4 regions of the Clostridium swellfunianum genome follow, and region 2 is predicted to be linked to each of the others. Evidence: riboswitches for the same ligand, from Rfam matches in the RefSeq annotation. Region 2 holds a riboswitch; each other region holds the start of a gene.
The links. Region 2 has a riboswitch for cyclic di-AMP ahead of NBE98_RS13880 (cell wall hydrolase). Riboswitches for the same ligand answer to the same signal wherever they lie in the genome.
Positions count from the first base shown of each region.

Region 1 (4,907 bases), 1.1 Mb from region 2:
CAACAGAGCAAACAAGAATTTCCCAGGAAATTCCATGGATATTAGTAGGGAAATAGGCGCACATATTTTAAAGATTGTTCCGGGACTAACTGTTAAGATTAATAAACCTGAGTTTATAGTAAATGTGGAAATAAGAGAGCAAATGGCTTATGTTTATCAGAGAAAGGTTAAAGCTGTTGGCGGGCTTCCTTATGGGATGAACGGGAGCACTATGCTCATGCTTTCTGGTGGTATAGATTCACCTGTTGCAGGATATATGATGGCAAGAAGAGGGGTTGAGGTGAGCTGTGTTTATTACCATAGCCATCCATATACAAGCGAAAGGGCTAAAGAAAAAGTAAAGCAATTAGCTGCTATACTAAGTAATTATACAGGCAGTATAAAGCTTTACGTTGTGCCATTTACTGACATTCAAATGTCAATTATTGATAAGTGCAGAGAAGACGAACTTACAATAATAATGAGAAGATTTATGACAAGAATAGCCTGCAAACTGGCTGATAAGCTTAATGTGCAATCAGTAACTACAGGTGAAAGCATAGGTCAAGTTGCCAGCCAAACTATGGAAGGATTGGTTGTAAGCACAGATGTAGCTGACAGACCAATGTTTAGACCTCTTATTGCTATGGATAAGCAAGATATTATGGATATATCCAGGCAAATTGGGACTTATGAAACCTCTATACTTCCATATGAAGACTGCTGCACAATTTTTGTTCCAAAGCATCCAAAAACAAAACCTGCATTAGATAAAATGAGAAAAGCAGAAAGTATCTTAGAAGTTGATAGATTAGTTGAAGAAGCAATCGAAAATATGGAAACTTACGAGCTATAGTATATTTACATCTCTGAGAATAACTAAAAGTTATCTCAGAGATTTTTTTAGTAAAGCTGAAAGAAGCTGCGAAAGCTAATAATGAGGCTAAAAGCACACTTATGGATAATTAATAACTTAATTGACTTAACTAAAATTGATTCAGGCAATTTACAACTAAACATTAGAAGATGCAATATTGTTGAAAGCGTTGAAGCTTTTGTTCAGGCAGTTGTTGACTATGCTTCAAATAAAAACATTTCCATCATATTCGATACTGATATAGAAATAGAGGAATATAAGCTACAGCTTATATTTGAAAGCCTTAGGCAGGCAGATAACCTGCTCGCAAGAAGAAGTGAAGGTAGTGGAATTGGGCTCGGCCTTGTTAAGCACCTTGCAGAAAGGCATAATGGAATTGTTAATGTTCTAAGTAAATAAGGCGAAGGATACCAGTTTATTGTTATATTGCCTATGCTCTTAAACTTATGAAAAAGATATAAAAAGATATAGAGACTTAGGAGGAAATATAAGTTTTGTAGAATATTTTGAACTTGATAAATCGCACATGAGAATTCATGAGGAACTGAAAATAAAGGCTTTATGTATTTTAATAATTACTATGAAGAGAATAAAGTTTTAAAGAAAAAGTAAAACCTTTATAGAATGTCATATTTTACCGAGAAATTTATATTATATTTATGATATAATACTTTTGTAAATAATCTGGTAGGAATCAAAAGGTAATTATGATATAAGGGGGTTCTGAATTGAACTTTAAATTTAAAAGAGCAATGCGGACTGCAGCAATTCTTATTATGATGACAGCAGTAGCAGTAGCCTTAATTTACTTTGGAAAACAAGAGGACAAGTCTGCTTTTGAAAATATGCCTTTGAATTTAAGCGGCAACATATCTCCAGATGATAAATTTATGGAGGATATGGAGCAAATAAAGTTTCATGCTTATGAGAAAAGAATAAAATATATAAGTAAGATGCTTGAAAGTGAAGCTGATACTCCTGTTAATACTTCACCTAACAATGGTAGTAAAGATAAAAGCTTGGAGCAAAAGATTAGAGACTACCTTGGCAAAAATGTTTCAAAAGTAGGAATTGGATATTATGACATACAAAATGGAAAAGGCTTTTCAATCAATGGTGACAAGTATTTTACAGCAGCAAGCACAGTTAAAGTGCAAATGAACATGGTACTTTTTGATATGGTTAAGGAAGGAAAAGTTGATATTAATGAAGCTCTTAAATATACTCAGGCTGATTATGAAGCAGGTACGGGAATACTTCAGGGAAAGGACAAAACAAATCCTATACCACTTTTAACCTTAAGTGACTATAGTATAATTTATTCTGATAATATAGCTACAAATATGATTATGAGAAGAATAGGCAGAACTGAGATGAAGAAGCGCTTTGGACAAAAGGTAGGACATACAGTGCCAGTGGAAAATTTAGTAACGCCAAATGAAGGATTAACATTTTTAAAGCAGCTTTATGAGAATAAAGGCAATAATCAGTATTACACAAGACTTATAGGAATTATGAAAACAACAGTTTTTCATGACAGGTTAGATGCTTACGTGCCAAAGGAGATTGTTGCTCATAAGATAGGTAACTATGGGTCCTTTGCAAATGATGTTGGGATAGTTTATGCACCTAAGCCGTATATTATTGCTGTATACACAGATGGCCTGTCCAATGCGAATGAGGTTATTGCTACTATTAATAAAATGTTGTATCAAGAGCACAAATAGAGAGAAGGCAAATGCCTTCTCTAATTTTAATAGTTGGATAGTTAGAGAGTATTAAAAATTTAAGAAATGGTTTATACACTGAAAATGGTTAGTATTAATTACAATAAAAAAAAGCATAACATTCGTCATGCCTTATTTTTTTGCTGCAATTTTAATAGCAGCTTGATGCCTTGAGTCAACTTGTCCATCTTTGTGTCGAGTACTGTTTAAAAAGTGCACATCAAAATGACCATTCATACCGTTACCCTTAACTACATCAAGATTTTCACCTTTACCATAGCCCTCAGAACGGTTGTTGACCGTTGCAAAGGCAGGAGCTGAATCAATACCTGCATGAGGCAGGGAACTCATAGAAGCTGCTAATCGTCTTCCACCTACATTAACAATCACTGGTCTTACATCCCAGGAAAATCCACCCCAAATACTTTTAATTATATCTGCATCTGCTTTGCTGGCAGCTTCACAGTCTGCGTGATTTGAGCCCATTGTTCTTACAATTTTGAAGGTTTTTCCTGTGCGAACATCTTGAACTACAGCAGTAGTTCCAATCTTAAAAACATTTTTGGCCTGTTTCCACCAATCTAAAAGCTCTACTGAACCTTTAGAAGGAGCAGTTTCTTTTTGTGCAGGCTTTTCAGGTGATTTCTCAGATGACTTTGAAAGACCGCTTCCACCTCTTGATAGTGCTTGCTTATTAGCTGCGGCAGACTTGGTTTGAAGCTCTTTCGTATTGTCTGGTGTAAGAGTAGCAGTTAAAACAGTATTATTTTCTAAAGTAATAGGCTTTGATTGTTCAACTGTTTTAGTTGATTCTTCTTCGTATGTATTATTCTGCTGTTCATTTAATGCTAAGACTATGCTGTTGTTTTTAAGCTTCTCAGTTCTCGCTTCATATGCTGTTATTGAAATAGCTGCTGAAGACAAAACAAAATATGAGCTTATAACTATCGCTATAGATTTTTTCATAGGTGCACCTCTCTTTTGGCCTGCGAAGTTAGTTGACGGGTTCAGGACGAGAGCATCCTTACCAAAATATAATGGATTCACCCCAGGGAAAAATCTCCTCCGCTGTTTGTTTAAACATTAGGCTAATTTTATTTTATACAAATTCATATTATAAAGCAATCCTTTTAATAATGATACTGGTAATATATTCATTACAGTCTTAAAGAGGTATTTTAAGAAAAAATAAATACTGTGGTATAGAAGCATATTCTATACCACAGTAGCTTTAAATATTCTTACTATATTCAATTATTTTCTGCACTAAATCATTAGTGTTTTCACCTACTAAAAGTTCACCATTAATTCTTGCGATAGGCTTTCTTGCACAGTCACCGCAGCTATAGATACATCTGTTAACTGACGTTTCAAACTCAGGATAGTTTTTTTTTATAATTTTAATTACTTCATCTTTATATTCATTAAAATCGCAAAAACTTATTTTCATATATATCTTCTCCAATGCTAGTTAAGTATTTTAGGATTAATAGCTAAATAATTGAATATATTGTTGAATAACTCTTTTGCCACAGGTGCGGCTGTTTGGCCAGCGTAATACTTGGATTCATCCGGTTCATCAACTGTTACAATCAAAGTAATTTTTGGATCTTCATATGGAGCAAGACCTGCAAAAGAGGATATGTATTTCTTGTCTTTATAAATTCCATTTTCAGCTTTTTGGGCAGTTCCTGTCTTACCGCCTATGTTTAATTCTTTAATGAAAGCATTTGAACCAACACCCTTAGAAACAACCTTTTCCATATATCCTCTTAAAGTTTGAGTTAAGTGTGTATCTAAAATTTGTTTTTTATTAAAATCGCTGTAGGATTTATCTATTACAAGTTTACCACCATCGTCGTAGCGTGCGATATTTTTCATTATATGAGGCTTTATCCAAGTTCCTCCATTAGCAATAGCATTAAATGCAGCCATATACTGAACTTGAGTTACTGATATGCTTTGACCGAAGGACTCTGTTGCTAAATCTACATCGTTCATTTTACTAGGATTTAACACTATGCCTTTTTCCTCTCCGGGCAGATCAATGCCCGTCTTTTCACCAAAGCCCATTTTTTTTATAAAAGTATTAAGGTTTTCCTTGCCAAGTTTCTTCCCAACTTCCATGAAGCCAACATTACAGGAGTTTCTTAAGATATCAACAAAATTTTCAGTTCCATGGCCTCCTAGCTCCCAACAGTTAATTATCCTGTTAGATATTTTTGAATTTCCATTACAAATAAATTTATCATCTTCTTTGCTTGTATCATACTCCATGGCAGCAGCGGCTGTAATTACCTTAAATATAGAACCTGGTTCAAATA
Region 1 covers NZ_JAMOFV010000006.1:1,809,828-1,814,734, forward strand. Annotated here, with positions in the region: gene thiI (tRNA uracil 4-sulfurtransferase ThiI) at 1-835, shown strand, start outside; gene NBE98_RS08260 (ATP-binding protein) at 917-1,255, shown strand; gene NBE98_RS08265 (serine hydrolase) at 1,585-2,583, shown strand; gene NBE98_RS08270 (hypothetical protein) at 2,716-3,549, opposite strand; cyclic di-AMP (ydaO/yuaA leader) riboswitch at 3,553-3,683, opposite strand; gene NBE98_RS08275 (DUF1450 domain-containing protein) at 3,815-4,033, opposite strand; gene NBE98_RS08280 (stage V sporulation protein D) at 4,051-4,907, opposite strand, start outside.
Region 1: it holds a riboswitch for cyclic di-AMP, as region 2 does, so the genes downstream of both, NBE98_RS08270 (hypothetical protein) here and NBE98_RS13880 (cell wall hydrolase) in region 2, are expected to answer to the same signal.

Region 2 (4,907 bases):
ACTATAAGAGCACCTGTTTTCTCCTTGGCTAAACTTTCAACAGCATCAGCAACTTCAGTTATAACCTTTTCCATAGTCTCATCATCCTCAATGAGATGCATATCGTTAAAGGCACTTCTACCAAGATGCTCTAATGCTCTTCTTATCTCTGGTTGAAATATAATTATAATAGAAAGAACTCCGATAGTTATTGTTTTTTCAACAATCCATTTAAGCATTGTCAAATGTAGAATAGAGCTTACAGGTATTAGAAGAAGTATAAGTAAAATTCCTTTTAGAAGCTGAACCGCTCTTGTTTCTTTAATAAGCATATACCCCTTATAAAAAATGTATGATACCACAATTATATCCAGTATTGAAAACACATCCAACACCTTCAAACTATTTATTAATGCTTCTAAACCCTCTGCCAACTTTCTCCCTCCTTTTCCCAGGTTATTTATTTTACAAATTATTTATTGAAAAAAACTTTACATAAGGTTATTATTAATTGTCCATTTACAATTATACACCAATATATTGTATTGTTGAACAAAATATAGCACAAATTTAAGCACAAGAATATAAAATTTATTTTACAGAAGGAATTTTGACTTGTTGCCTAGAATAATATAATATCAACTCATATTTACTCTTTTAGGATAGTGTATGCAGTGGGAGGGAAATAATATTGAACAAAAAAAATAATAGTGTAGTAATGATTATAATAGGAATTTTAGCCTTTGTACTTTTAGCCTCAGGGGTTTTTTACGGTACTTATTATTTTATTATTAATAAGTCCTCAAATTCTTACGAGAAAGAAGTTAAAGCCGTAATAGACAAAATAAATGAGGTAAACAGCAGCGTTTCTTCCTTATTAAACGGACAAGCAATTGACTCCGTTAAGGCAAGAACTGAACTGTCACCTAAAATTGATGTGCTATCTAAGCAAAAAGAATTACTTGATAATATGACAGCTACTGATAAGTATAAGAAAGATCATGAAAATTTAATTAATGGAATTAGCAACAATATGCTAATATTTAGGCAAATAGACGCTATCATTAAAAACCCAAACGGAAAAGACCTGGAGAAGGCAGGAGAGGACCTTATAAAATATAAAGATAAGGCAGTTCAAAATTACTCTCTAGTAAATATAAAGAATTTTAAGGTTGGGCTAACTGATAGCGGAAACAAGCTCGTCGAATATACTTCCATATATGTAAATGAACTTGTTAAACTAAACAGAGACAATGAAATAACTCAAAGCAAAAACCAAGATTATATAAACAGTTTAGACGCCCTATTGGCAAAGTTTACACCAATAAATATTGATTATTCAGCTGAAATGTCTAAAGTTAGAGATGCAAAAGGAAATACAGATAATATTGTAGCTCTTGCTGAAAAAAATAGGGATGATCTTTCTTCAATTAAGCAGGAATTTGCAAGTCTTACTGTTCCTTCAAAGGCAGTAGGTTCATACAAAATATTTAGTAATATTTTAGAGAGCTTTGATAATTACCTTCAAAGTTTTGTTTATTCGGCTAACAATGAAAAACTAGCAGGAAATGCTTTAAGTTCGGATAAGTTAAAGGAGCTCTATGCAGAACCAGTTTCTAAGTTTAGTAGTATAACAAAAAACTATAACGACTTTATAAAAGCTTACAATGAATTTAGACAATCATCAAACAAGTAGTAATACTATAATCTGGCATACTATAAATAGTATGCCATTTTTTTATCAAAATTTGTATTAATTTTAAAAATGGTGGAATAATACCATTAGCCTAAGTTTAAATTTATAACGCGGGGAAACCAATATTTTGGGGTGAATCATTTTATGTAGGTTATGCCTTTACCGAACCCGTCAGCTAACCCCGTTGGCAAAAGGGAGGATATTAATGAAAAAGTATATATTCAGCTTTATATTGCTATGTATTTTTTTAGCAATACCTTGGTCTACCGTTAAAGCAGCGGAGGAATTAGACTGCGACCTATACAAGGAAGAAATTGGTTCAATAGAAGTATTTAGTGTAGGAAATAGAGAAATAAGAATCACTGAAGACGATGTCTATTTGATGGCTCAAATAGTTTATGCCGAAAGCCGCTCAGAACCTTATGATGGCAAAGTAGCTGTTGCTTCAGTTATACTTAATAGATTAGAAGCTCCTGGTTTCCCAAAAACTATAGAGCAAGTTATAAAACAAAAGGCGGCATTTTCATGTTTGAAAAATGGCGAAATAGATGTGATTCCAGACAAAATGAGCTATCAGGCAGTTTTGGATGCTCTAAAAGGCAAAGACCCAACTAATAATGCAGTTTTTTTCTACAATCCTAAAATTGCTACTAATACTTGGATGAAGCAAGTTAAGAAGAAGGATATTAAACCAATAGGAAATCATGTCTTCTTTGCAGTAAATAAATAAGGCTAAAAAACTCCCAGGAAATCAATCCTGAGAGTTTTTTATTTAAATATGTTTATCAACTAATTCTTTCACTGCTGCCTTTGGTCTAAATCCAACCATTGTATCAACGGTCTCTCCATTTTTAAATACCATAACAGTTGGTATGCTTGAAACTTTAAATTTCTGTGAAGTAACTGGGTTATTATCTACATTTACCTTTACAAACTTAACCTTTCCGGCATACTCTTGATCAAGTTCTTCTAGAACTGGTCCTAACATTTTGCAAGGTCCACACCATGGCGCCCAAAAGTCAACTACTACTGGCACACTGTCTGCTGATATTTCTTCATTAAAATTATTGTCCATAACTTCTTTCATAACTTTAATCCCTCCTATTACCTTAAGCGGTACATCTGTATTATATTGTTTAATTTTTAAATTAATACTGGAAATAATTATTACATAAAAACTGCTTATAGTCAATTTTACTTGCAGACAAAATTTCTCCTATCTAAAAAAAGAAAGAGTGCGCTAGTGGCACTCAGAAATTATAGTATCTAAATCTAAGGTCTAATAATAATTTCATCAAGGTTAAGAAGAATCTCTTTATCAGCATTAAATATTGTAAAGCTACCCGAATCTTTCTCAGGCACTGTAACTTTAAGATTTACTGCTCCTTTGTTAAAATTAGAGCTAGAAAACTTCTTCTCAAAACCAGGTATTTTTTTTGATAATTCTTTATAAAGTTTATCAATATTATCTTGATTTATAAATTTAATATCCTCAAAATTAGTAGAGCTTTGTGAGGACTCTCCAAATATGAAATTTATATAGGAGTAGTTTCTATTAGACTTATCAAACTCAAATATATATTCTACATAACCATCCTTTTCATTCATAGAAACTACACGACCTTTCTCCCCTTTGAAATCAAATTCCATGGGAAGCTTAGTCTTATCAATATAATACTTTTCACTGTCATCAAATTTATAGTTAACCGAGGCACCAATAAGAGTTATGCCTATCTCTTTAGGCGTAGAATAATACAAAGACTTAAATTCTTCTCCTGTATTAGTTAAATCCATACCAGTATTATTGTCTAAAATATTACTAGAAATTATAGTATTCATATTATCAATTCTATATGCGAAAGTAGGACTAAAGCTAATTTTATTTTTATCAATAGATATAAATTCATAATCAATATAGGTCTTAAGCGCACCTATATTTAAGGTTTTTAACTTCATAGTTCCAAGTTCTAATTTATACTCTTTATTTATTGGTATAATTTTAGACCTTTGCACAGGTACTTGCATTTTTAATGACCAATCTACAGCTATTTCTTTATCTTTTGAGCTATTGATGATTTTATCTATTTTAATAGTAATTGGATTATCCTTCATATGAATGAAAGTATCTCCCCTGACTTCAGTAAGAAAAACCTTCTCCTTTTGTGTTTCATCGTTTGTGGCATAGGAATAGCCCCAACTGATAGGCGGATGTACTTCTATATCTTTTAAGTTCATGCTTTTAATAGAATATTTAGGGTCGGACACCTCATACAAAATGACCATTCCTGTTTCATCAGCAACAGCTTCCTTAAATTTAAATTCAACATCCTTATACTTAAAAGTTGCATCAAGCTTGGATATGGTATTATTCTGTCTAGCTAAATCAATCTCTTGGATGTACGGAACGTTTTTAACATAATTATTATATGCTAATACTGAAGCAGGCAAACCTAATGCCAATATTAATGCTAATGAAGCTGCATACAAGTTTCTTCTTTTCTTTTTAGCATTAATATGGGTTCTTAATTTCTTTTCCACATTATCCATTATATTGTCCGGCATTTTTATATCATTAACACTCACTGTTTATCCCCCTATTCTTTAGTCTTAGAATATTAATACTTCTATATATTTTTGTTTTAACTGTATTAACAGGAATATCCATGATAGAGGCAATTTCATTTAAAGAATAATCTTTTAAATACCTCAGCACTAAAAGTTCTCTTTCATCCTGTTTTAAAGTATTGAGCAGATGTTCAATAATAATCTTATCTTCCACCGCACTATAGGAAAACTCATCTATTATCTCTCCAAGCTCTTCATCTGATGCTGACTGCTCTTTGCTTCTATATTTTTTTCTGCAAGTATTAATAAGTATTGAAGTAAACCAATTAAAAAATTTATCAGTCCTCCTTAAGTGCGTAAGCTTTTCAAAGCCTATTATAGCAGCTTCTGATATACAATCTTCAGCATCATAACCATTCTTTGTATAAGCAAAAGCAATCTTATAAAAGAGCTCCTGATTTTTCTTCAACAGTTCTATAAATGCAGAAATATCACCTTTTTTACTTTTGCTTACTAAATCTTCTATATTCATAGCTTACCTTCTTTCAAATGCTGCAGCATTTCGTTTTGCATAGGTTAGATGTTTTAGGAGGTTAAAAAGTTTCATATTTTTAATTTTTTATTATATTAATCATTAATGAATTATAAATATAAAAATATATATTTT
Region 2 covers NZ_JAMOFV010000006.1:2,882,159-2,887,065, reverse strand. Annotated here, with positions in the region: gene cdaA (diadenylate cyclase CdaA) at 1-413, opposite strand, end outside; gene NBE98_RS13885 (hypothetical protein) at 671-1,675, shown strand; cyclic di-AMP (ydaO/yuaA leader) riboswitch at 1,754-1,880, shown strand; gene NBE98_RS13880 (cell wall hydrolase) at 1,881-2,405, shown strand; gene trxA (thioredoxin) at 2,448-2,762, opposite strand; gene NBE98_RS13870 (DUF4179 domain-containing protein) at 2,948-4,258, opposite strand; gene NBE98_RS13865 (RNA polymerase sigma factor) at 4,248-4,772, opposite strand.

Region 3 (4,907 bases), 890 kb from region 2:
CAAGTCCTGAACCGTGAGCTATATCATAAAAGGCACTTAAAGAGTGCTCTATTCCGTGTGATGCCCAATCTCCACCATTCCTTCCAATGCCATTCACTCCATTCAAAGCAAGTGTTGAGCACCATGCAAGTTCTGATCTTGAAGCATAATCTGATGGGTTTTCAAGCAATATTTGAACATGCTTCATCACTGTTCTAATTATACCCTCTGAAAGTTCATCCTGCATATCACTGTTTTTTGTCCCATCAAAATAAAGTTCAAAGGTATGACTCATGGCATCCACTGCCCCGTTAACAGTTTGATTGTTAGGAAGAGAGAACTGTATTGTGGGATCAATTATGGAAACCTTAGGGAATGTATAAGGAGATCCAAAGGACCATTTCTTCTTTTCTTCCTCTTTAGTTATAACTGCTCCAGAATTCATTTCCGAGCCAGTGGCTGAAAGTGTTAGTATTGTATATATTGGCAGAGCCTTTTCTACTCGCCCTTTTCCTTCAAACATATCCCATATGTCCCCGCTGTAATAATAGCCTGCAGCTACTGCTTTTGAAGTATCAATAACACTTCCACCTCCCAAAGCAACTATAGCCTCTGCACCTTCTTTTTTTATGACTTCAACTGCTTCATAAACCTTTGATAAAACAGGATTTGCTTTGACACCTCCCAGCTCAACAAAATCAACGCCATTTTCTCTTAATGAATTCGCCGCATTATCATAAACCCCATTTTTAAATATAGAGCCTTTACCATAAAGAAGCAAAACCTTTTTTATTCCAGCAGCTTTGACTTCTGGTCCTATATTTTTAACAGTATCTCTTCCGAATATAAGTTTAGTAGGATTATAAAATTTAAAATTCTCCAATGATTATCACACTCCTCTAATAAATTTCTACATCTATGTTTCCATAGAATAATGTTAATATACTTATAGGCTTATGAGTTAAAACAGTTTTTTATGTTGTTTCAATTGTGACTAATTACATACAGCAATAAACTTATATTCTTCTAATAGCTTAAATACTTGAAAGGCATTTTTCCCCCCAGCTATAAGATTTATAACTTCTTTCTTAGACCAGTCATAGTTTTTGAAAGTTTTCATTGCTCCATCAACATTACTATATACTTTCCAATAGCCGCAGTATAAATAATTTTTCCCATCATTCTTTATAAATCCAAGAACATCATCAAGAGGTATATCCAAAAATAGACCAACTTCATGAGGACACCCTTCTTTATACCTTGCCTTTAATACATGAAGAAAATTTATAAGGCTATCTTTTTCCTTATATCCAAAATTATTTAAAAATTTAGTACAGTTTTTTTTCTTTAATGTTTCGTTCAATTTATCTTCATCATAGAACAAAATACTGTATGAATCATTAGTCCTTTTCAGCTCAAAGTGCTTTAAAGGTACTCTGTCTAAAAATTCCTCCTTATTCTCCTTCCAAAGTTTATAGGTGTTTTTATACTTGCTTGAAAGATTAATAAGAGTTGAAGCCTTGTAGCCGCAAACAGTAGGGGCAATTCCATAAGCAATCAAGTTATACATATATTCCTTTTCATTTAATGAGTTCATTCTTCTCATAAATTCATTAATATTGTCTCTCATATCAGTATTCTCCTGTTAAATCATTTTAAAATAGTTTTATCCAAAGTTAAATTATAAATTCCAGCATTGGGCAAGAAGGTTGAATAAATTGCTAAAATAAGGTACTATAAAAATGTCTATAGCCGAAAGGATGATGCAACATGATAAAAAATATAGTTTTCGACATAGGGAGAGTTCTTTTAGAATTTAATCCCAAGGAATATCTTCTAAAAAAATATAAAGACGAAACTTTAGCTAGTGAACTTCATTCAGCTATATTTACAACTGACGAATGGCTTGAACTTGACAAAGGAAGCATTACTGATGAAGAAGCAATAGAAATTTTCTCTAAAAGACATGCTGGTCATAAAATGCAAATAGAAGAAATTATGAAAGATTGGCATAATATTTTAATACCTATTGAAGGAACTGTCTGCCTTTTGAAAAAGCTAAAAATCAATGGATATAAGATAGTACTACTCTCTAATTTTCACCTTAAAGCATTTGAGATAGTCTACAACAGATATCCTTTTTTCAGACTTGCAGATGAAATGATTATATCCTCAAGAATAAAACTGCTAAAGCCAAACAGAGAAATTTACCAACATATGCTTAGCACACTATCTATTCTTCCAGAAGAGAGTTTATTCATAGACGACACCCTGGTTAATATCGAAGGAGCTAAAAAACTTGGTATTAACGCAGTTCAATTTATAAGTTCAGAGCAGCTTGAAATAGAGCTAATCAAACTAAATTTACTGTAATAAAAAAGGATAGATTCAGTCTATCCTTTTTTATTATTTTGAAAAAAGTCTTATGTACACACTAGAATGTAGGAATGTTATCTAGGTTATCACCTTCTCTGTCATTTGGGTTGCTTCGTAGATATTCTCTACCATTTCTTGCTTTTCCCACATTTACCCCTTGAATTATACCTTCTCTTGTCATAGTTATTGCTTCATTGATTGAATACACATTACCGTTATCAAGCATTACATCTGTTATATCTCCATCTTGATTCTTTTTTACTTTTACTATTTGTGACTTGCTATCCATATGATCTTATCCTCCTTATAACTATATATTCTTTATTTATAGTTAGTATTTACTCTATATAATTGTTTATGCATATTTGGGCAAAGTTGTACCATGATATGCCTGTCCTGCCACCTATCTTCTATAGATATACTCAAAATCCTTTGTTACAATAACAACCATCAAGCCGAATCTCCTAAAAGGAGTACGGGGGATAACTATGGGGTGAAGTTCGTAGTTTGAGCAGGGTACCTCTTACCCTAACCCGTCAACTAACCTCGGAGGCATATAGGAGGATATATCTATGATAAAATCAAAGATATTAAATGTTACTTTATTTGCTTTAGGGTTAACTCTATTCTCATCACATGTAGCCAAGGCAGCAACCTACAAGGTAGCTCCTGGCGATTCGCTTTACACAATAAGCAGAAGCTTTAATACAACAACACACGAGTTAATGACAAACAACAAATTATCAAATTCATTAATTTATCCTGGACAATTACTAAATGTTCCAGATAGAAAATATACTGTAAGAAGTGGAGATACTCTTTATTTAATTGCTAAAAAATATGGAGTAACTATAAACTCAATAAGAAATACAAATAACTACTGGAAAGATTATATATATCCTGGTCAAGTATTAGTTATACCAGGGAAAAGTTCTTTTACTGCTTCCTCTGTTAGCAAAGGCGTTGTACCTTACACCCAAAGCGACTTGGACCTTCTCGCAAGGCTAATTCAAGCAGAAGCTCAAGGTCAGTCCTATAAATCACAGGTTGCGGTAGGTGCTGTAGTTATAAACAGAGTTCAAAGTTCAGCTTGGCCAAACACTATTAGAGATGTAATCTATCAAAAATCAGGAGGCTACTATCAGTTTACTCCTGTAGTAAATGGTTGGATTAACAAGTCAGCTTCAACAACAGCTAGACAAGCTGCTCTAGATGCTTTGAGGGGTTACGACCCAACTAATGGTGCGGAATTTTACTTCGATGACAGCACAAAGAATACATGGTTATGGTCAAAGACAGTAGCGTTAAGAGATGGAAATATGGTATTTTCATATTAAAATAAAAGTGTACAACCTTTTGGGGTGTACACTTTTTGTTTTACACTTTTTTGCAAGAGTGATATACTAATACTGGAAATATTTATTTAAGGATGGGGTAGTATGAAAAATAAAAATGTTATTTGTTTAGTACAAAGTTCAATCCTGTTGGCTACTGCTATAGTTTTTCAGCTGATAGGAAGCAAAATTCCAGGAATTAACCAACTTCTTGTAGGTTCGGTTATTAACTCCGTTCTGCTTGTGGTTACATATCTTTGCGGTACATTTTATGGAACTGCAGTTGGAGTATTAACCCCATTAACAGCACTTCTAGTTGGACAACTAAAGCCAGCCATGGCACCTTTTATACCTTTTATAATGATAGGAAATTGTATTTTTGTCATCTCTTACGGACTCTTTCTTTCTAAAAGTTCCTATGGGAAATATACAGGTGTAGGCTTAGGGGCGATACTAAAATTCTTATTTTTAAGCTTATCTGCAAAAAAATTTATTTATATTTTCAAAATGAACTTTCCTGCGCCTATAGCTAAAGCTCTTGCCGTAGCTATGGGAACAACACAACTTATCACAGCTTTAATCGGAGGAGTTTTAGCCATAGCTTTGATTGAAATACTTGTAAAACGGACAAATATAATTAAAAGAAAAAGATCAGCCTCATAGCTGATCTTTTAAATTAGATTCAGAAAGTTCAACCACAACAGGACAATGGTCTGAGCCTGTTACCTCATTTAGTATCTTCGCATCCTTAACATAAGGCAGCATATTGTTTGATACAAAATGGTAATCTATTCTCCATCCTACATTTCGCTCTCTTGCCTTAAACATGTAGCTGAACCATGAATATTTGATTTCCTCCTTGTTTACATACCTGAAGGTATCTGTGTAGCCATTTGAAATAAGCTTATCCAGCCACTCTCTTTCTATAGGCAGAAATCCTGAAGTCTTTTCATTTGCCTTCGCATTTTTAATATCCATTTCAGTATGTGCAGTATTATAATCTCCGCAAATAACAAGTTTTTTTCCTGTACTAACCAGACTATTGCAATAGTCAAGAAGAGCATCATAAAAATCTAGTTTAAACTTTAACCTCTCCTCATTCATCTGTCCATTAGGAAAGTATATATTTAAAACAGTGATGTTTTTAAATTCTGTCTCTAATATTCTGCCTTCGCTATCAAATCGTTCTATTCCAATTCCGTGTTTCACAGAAACAGG
Region 3 covers NZ_JAMOFV010000006.1:1,989,053-1,993,959, forward strand. Annotated here, with positions in the region: gene NBE98_RS09100 (iron-containing alcohol dehydrogenase) at 1-862, opposite strand, end outside; gene NBE98_RS09105 (DUF3793 family protein) at 974-1,609, opposite strand; gene NBE98_RS09110 (HAD family hydrolase) at 1,750-2,352, shown strand; gene NBE98_RS09115 (DUF3892 domain-containing protein) at 2,414-2,644, opposite strand; cyclic di-AMP (ydaO/yuaA leader) riboswitch at 2,799-2,925, shown strand; gene NBE98_RS09120 (LysM peptidoglycan-binding domain-containing protein) at 2,928-3,692, shown strand; gene NBE98_RS09125 (ECF transporter S component) at 3,795-4,352, shown strand; gene NBE98_RS09130 (exodeoxyribonuclease III) at 4,347-4,907, opposite strand, start outside.
Region 3: it holds a riboswitch for cyclic di-AMP, as region 2 does, so the genes downstream of both, NBE98_RS09120 (LysM peptidoglycan-binding domain-containing protein) here and NBE98_RS13880 (cell wall hydrolase) in region 2, are expected to answer to the same signal.

Region 4 (4,907 bases), 490 kb from region 2:
GGGCGTGTGGGAGACCGTACGGGTTCAAGTCCCGTCTCCTGCACCATTTTTTTGTCCAAAATTAGAAGATGGGGGTAGGCAAATGAATAAAAAAGAGCTAAACAGAATGAAAAAAGAGTTTAAGCTAGATAGTGTAATGCTTAATTTTAAAGAGATATATAACGTTTATATTAAGAAGGACAGCAATTCAGTGCTATACTCAAACTTAAGCTATTTTCCAATGATTGATACCGAAGCTCAAGAGCTTTATTTAAATAATTTCAAGAAAATGCTTGGAGGAGCTTTAGATTCAAAATTGTTTGAGCTTCCTTTTATAGCAGTTGAAGAAGGCAACGAGGCACAATTAAACTTTGACAGCATGTATAGAAGCGAGGATTCAGAAAACTTCACTCAAGGTGCTGATAAAATTGTAGCCAAGCTGTTGGAAAACTATACATATGAAACTGATGTAGTTCTTACTCTTGCAAAAGGTGACTACTGGGTAGGAAACAAGAATAGAAAGGCTTCTGATGAAATACAGGAGCTTGATGAAGTTATTCAGTCTTTAAATTTTGTTATAGGAAGTATTAATAAGGTTGAGCCTTTTAAAAAGAGTTTGGTATTTAGCTATGAGGAAAAGGAGTTTAAGCCAAGCAGCGTACTTGATACCTTCATAAACCTAAATACTCCTTTAGATGGATTTATGTTTCCAACCTTCGACAACGGCTATGCCGATGTGAATAAGGTTATGTACTATAACTCAAAGCCAAAGGAGCTTAACTATAGATTTATAGAAAACATATTAAGCTGCAGCATGAAGCTTACAGCAGAGGAAGAGAAGCAGTGCTTTACAGATATAATAAAGACTGTGGTTGGCGAAAGCGTGAGGCCAGAAGTTATTGAAGACATGTATACAAAAATAGATGAACTTAAGGAGCTGCATGATGAAAATGAAGAGACAGCTATTACTTTAAGCGATATGAAATACATATTGAATGGAATAGAGGAAAAAGACATAGAGGTTCTGGAAAGGGCTTTTGAAGACACCTGCGGAAAAGACTACAGCTTTAACGTGAAAAACATACTTCCTGATTTTAAATCCAAGTCCTTAAAGATTTGGAATGAGGATTTATCCATTAGTATGAGCCCTAAAAACCTAAGCTTTATAAAGCAGGTTAAAGGGGATGACGGCGGAAGATACTTAATGATTGAGCTTGCTGATGATGTTAATATAGACGGTTTTAAATTAACTGCAGAAGAATAAATAAAAAATGCCCTGCTTTTTAGCAAGGCATTTTTTATGTGCTTTATTTCATTAGTAATTCAATAAGGGTTCTTGTTGGCATTCCAGTAGCACCAGCGTCGTATAAATCTGAGCCTGAGGCTGAACCAGCGCAGCCGGCAATGTCAAGGTGAGCAAAATTCACATCCTCAGCAAAGCTTTCAAGGAATAGACCTGCAACTATAGCTCCACAGGAGGTTCCAGAGTTTTTAAGATCCGCACTGTCTGTTTTTAACTGTTCTAAGTATTCAGGGTTGTTTGGAAGTCTCCAGAAGTTTTCTCCAACTTCCTTTCCTGTATTTATAATACTGTTTGCAAGCTCATCAGAATTGCTTAAAAGTCCAGCGTTTATACCACCTAAAAATTGTGAGCAGGAGCCTGTTAATGTAGCTATATCTATTATGTTGGTTGCTCCAAGTTCTTTAGCATAAGCTATTGCATCGCAAAGGATAAGCCTTCCTTCTGCATCTGTTGAAATTACCTGTACTGTTTTGCCGCAGTAGGTAGTTATTACATCTCCAGGCTTATAGGCGTTTCCTGAAGGCATATTTTCCACTGTAGGAATAAGTGCAATAATATTCTTTTTTGGCCTAAGCTTTGAAAGAGCCTTCATGGTTCCAAGTACAGAAGCAGCGCCTGCCATGTCTGAAACCATGTTTTCCATGCCTTTACCTGGCTTAAGTGTTATTCCGCCGCTGTCAAAGGTAACTCCCTTTCCAATAATTGCAGTTATCTCCTTGCTTGAAGAATCGCCAAAATACTGAAGGGCTACTAGCCTAGGACTGTGAAGGCTGCCCTTTCCAACATATAAAATAGCGTTCATTCCCATCTGTTCAAGCATGTATTTATCAATTATTTTTATATCAAGGTTTCCCTCTTTTGCTATGTTTTCAGCTTGTTGTGCTATGTATTTAGGAGTTACATAATTTGAAGGCAGGCTTACAAGGTTGCGGACGAAGTTTACAGAATTTCCAACTATAAAGCCTTTGCTTATTTCATCCTTGCAGCTTGATATTACATTCACCTTTTGAAGCTTAACATTAATTTCCTTTTGCTTAATGCCCTTAAATTTATAAAGAGACAATTCTAAAACTTGTCCTATATTATATCCGAAATCTTCCCTAAGATTATCTAGTATATCTAAGTCTTCAATGGAGTTTTTTATGCTTTTTACAGCACTGCCTAAAGCTCTCATGAGCTTTACAGAATTGAATTCCTCTGTGGTGCCAAGTCCTAATATAAATACTTTTTTGTAATCGCACTTCCCCAAGGTATTTAATATTTCCAGTTCTTTTAAATCTCCACTATTCTCAGAATAGGCAAGTATTTCTCTTATTTCCTCTGGATATTCCAATGAAAAATTTTTAAATTTAAAAATCAATAAATTACTATAGAGTTTGTTGTCGTTTACACCTAGCATAATAAACCCTCCCAATCCTACATAAAAATTGATAATCTTATGCGTTTACAATTTATGTCTTCTCTAAAATAATAACACATTTTCATAAAATTGTTTATATTGCTTTTGCTAATTTTTTAAAGAAAAAATGTACAGTTAAAAGGATTTTAAAAGGCTTTGTAGAATTTAAATATTCAAGAGGTGAATTTATGTTTGATATGAATGTTAATATTGATGATGATATATATATTAGAAGCGTTAAAAAAGAAGATGTTGTTTCTATTCAAAAATGGATTAATAATCAAAATTACAACTTAAATGACAAAGAAAAGCCACTAGGGCTAAAAGAGATATATGAAAGATTTTTAGAGTACTATGTAAGTGAAGGAGAATTCTTTTTAAAGATAAATAAGGGTGATGCCTTAATTGGAATTTTAAAAGGAAGGATAGAATTTAAAAATCCTAATGAGGTTTGGATTTGGTATTTTTTAATAGATAAGGAATGTAGAAATAAAGGTATAGGCAGCAAAATAGTAGAAGGTGTTGAAAATTATTTTAATCAAGGTTTTGGCATATATGATTTCTACTGTGGAGTTTGCGAGCAGGATACAAAGTTTTTAAGGTTTTGGAACAAAAACGGCTATAGGCTTATGAGAATATCTAAAGGGTTCTTCAAGGTGGATGAGCAGTATAAAGATATGATGATTTTTAAAAAGGAATTATAATTTAAGGCATAATTGGAAAGTATACCCTAAAAGTTGGTAAATTATTCATCAATATGGTCAAACTTAATTGACATATAAACCTTTAATAAATTATAATGAAAATATGCTGAATCCTATTTTAGGTACGGAGGAACCGTCATATTGGGGTTAATCTGATAAATTTAAATCAGTAGGGAACCTTCACCCGAACCCGTCAGCTAACTCCGGAAGCAAGAAGGGGGGGAACACGAATGAAATTCTCTAAAACAAAACCATTTATTTTTGTTGCTACTGTGATGGCTGTCGCATTAATTTCAAAGTTCACAGCTTATGAGGTTAAAGCAGATGCAGCTGTTAAAGATCAGCCAAGTGTGGTTGTTCGTTCAGCTAGCTTAAACTCGGACAAGACTATAAAAGTTCCAGAGAGAAATGCACAAAGGGAGAACAGAGTAACCAGTACAACTAAGAAAACTACCTTAAACAGAGGTGGCAGCGGATTAAATCAGGCAGGACCAAAAGCTCCTGAAGGAAGCAACAATGTAGTAGCTTACGCTTATAAATTCTTAGGCAAGCCATACATATGGGGTGCTTCAGGACCTAATGCGTTTGATTGTTCAGGCTTTACTTCATACGTTTATAAAGCGTTTGGTGTTAGCTTGCCTCATCAGTCAGGAAGTCAGTATGGTTATGGTAAATCAGTAAGCAAAAGTAATTTAGCTCAAGGAGATTTGGTGTTTTTTAACACATACGGTTCAATATCCCACGTTGGAATTTATATTGGTGGCGGAAGATTTATTCACGCTGGAAACTCCAGAAGTGGAGTTATAGTCAGCAGTTTATCTGAAGGCTACTATGCATCTCGACTTGTAGGTGCGAAAAGAGTATTAAAATAATGGTTGGTCTCGGCAAAATTTGCCGAGTTTTTTTTATCATAAATTTGTCCTTCCATAAATAGTATTAAATATAGTATGGTTCTGTGATTTTAATGGAGGGATATAAAATGAAGTACACAAGATATGATATGAAAAGAAAAAACAACGGCAATTTAGTTTTAGGACTAGTTCTGTTTTCTACACTTGTATTTGCATTTTTAATTGGTACTGTGGTATCAAATGTTTTTCTGAAAAATTCGGCTAGAAAAGATGAGGTTATAAAGCCTCAAAATGCTGTTGATGTGGCTAATAAAACCGAAATAAAAGGCAAGGTTAAATATATAGCAGTTCAGGGCGGGAAGTTTAGAGAAGCTCCGGGAGTGGAAAAAACAAAAAATGCTTTAAGTACCTATGGAAATCCATTTACTATTCAAGATCCAGATGGGACAAGAGTGCTGCTTGGGATATATAGTGAAGAAGAAGCTTTAAGCAAAATAAAGCTTTTAACAGAAAATAATATAGATAATTCCAAAATGATATTTGAATTAGGCGGCTCAGGCGATGCTTGTGATGAGGCTATTGCTGCGGCCATAGGTGCAGAATTGGATGTGCTTTCAAAGCTGAGCGAAAAGGATGTACAGTCTGTAAATAGCAGTGAAATTAAAGAATGG
Region 4 covers NZ_JAMOFV010000006.1:2,387,544-2,392,450, reverse strand. Annotated here, with positions in the region: tRNA gene NBE98_RS11335 (tRNA-Leu) at 1-46, shown strand, start outside; gene NBE98_RS11330 (DUF4317 family protein) at 83-1,243, shown strand; gene NBE98_RS11325 (leucyl aminopeptidase family protein) at 1,287-2,681, opposite strand; gene NBE98_RS11320 (GNAT family N-acetyltransferase) at 2,870-3,385, shown strand; cyclic di-AMP (ydaO/yuaA leader) riboswitch at 3,480-3,612, shown strand; gene NBE98_RS11315 (C40 family peptidase) at 3,616-4,257, shown strand; gene NBE98_RS11310 (hypothetical protein) at 4,365-4,907, shown strand, end outside.
Region 4: it holds a riboswitch for cyclic di-AMP, as region 2 does, so the genes downstream of both, NBE98_RS11315 (C40 family peptidase) here and NBE98_RS13880 (cell wall hydrolase) in region 2, are expected to answer to the same signal.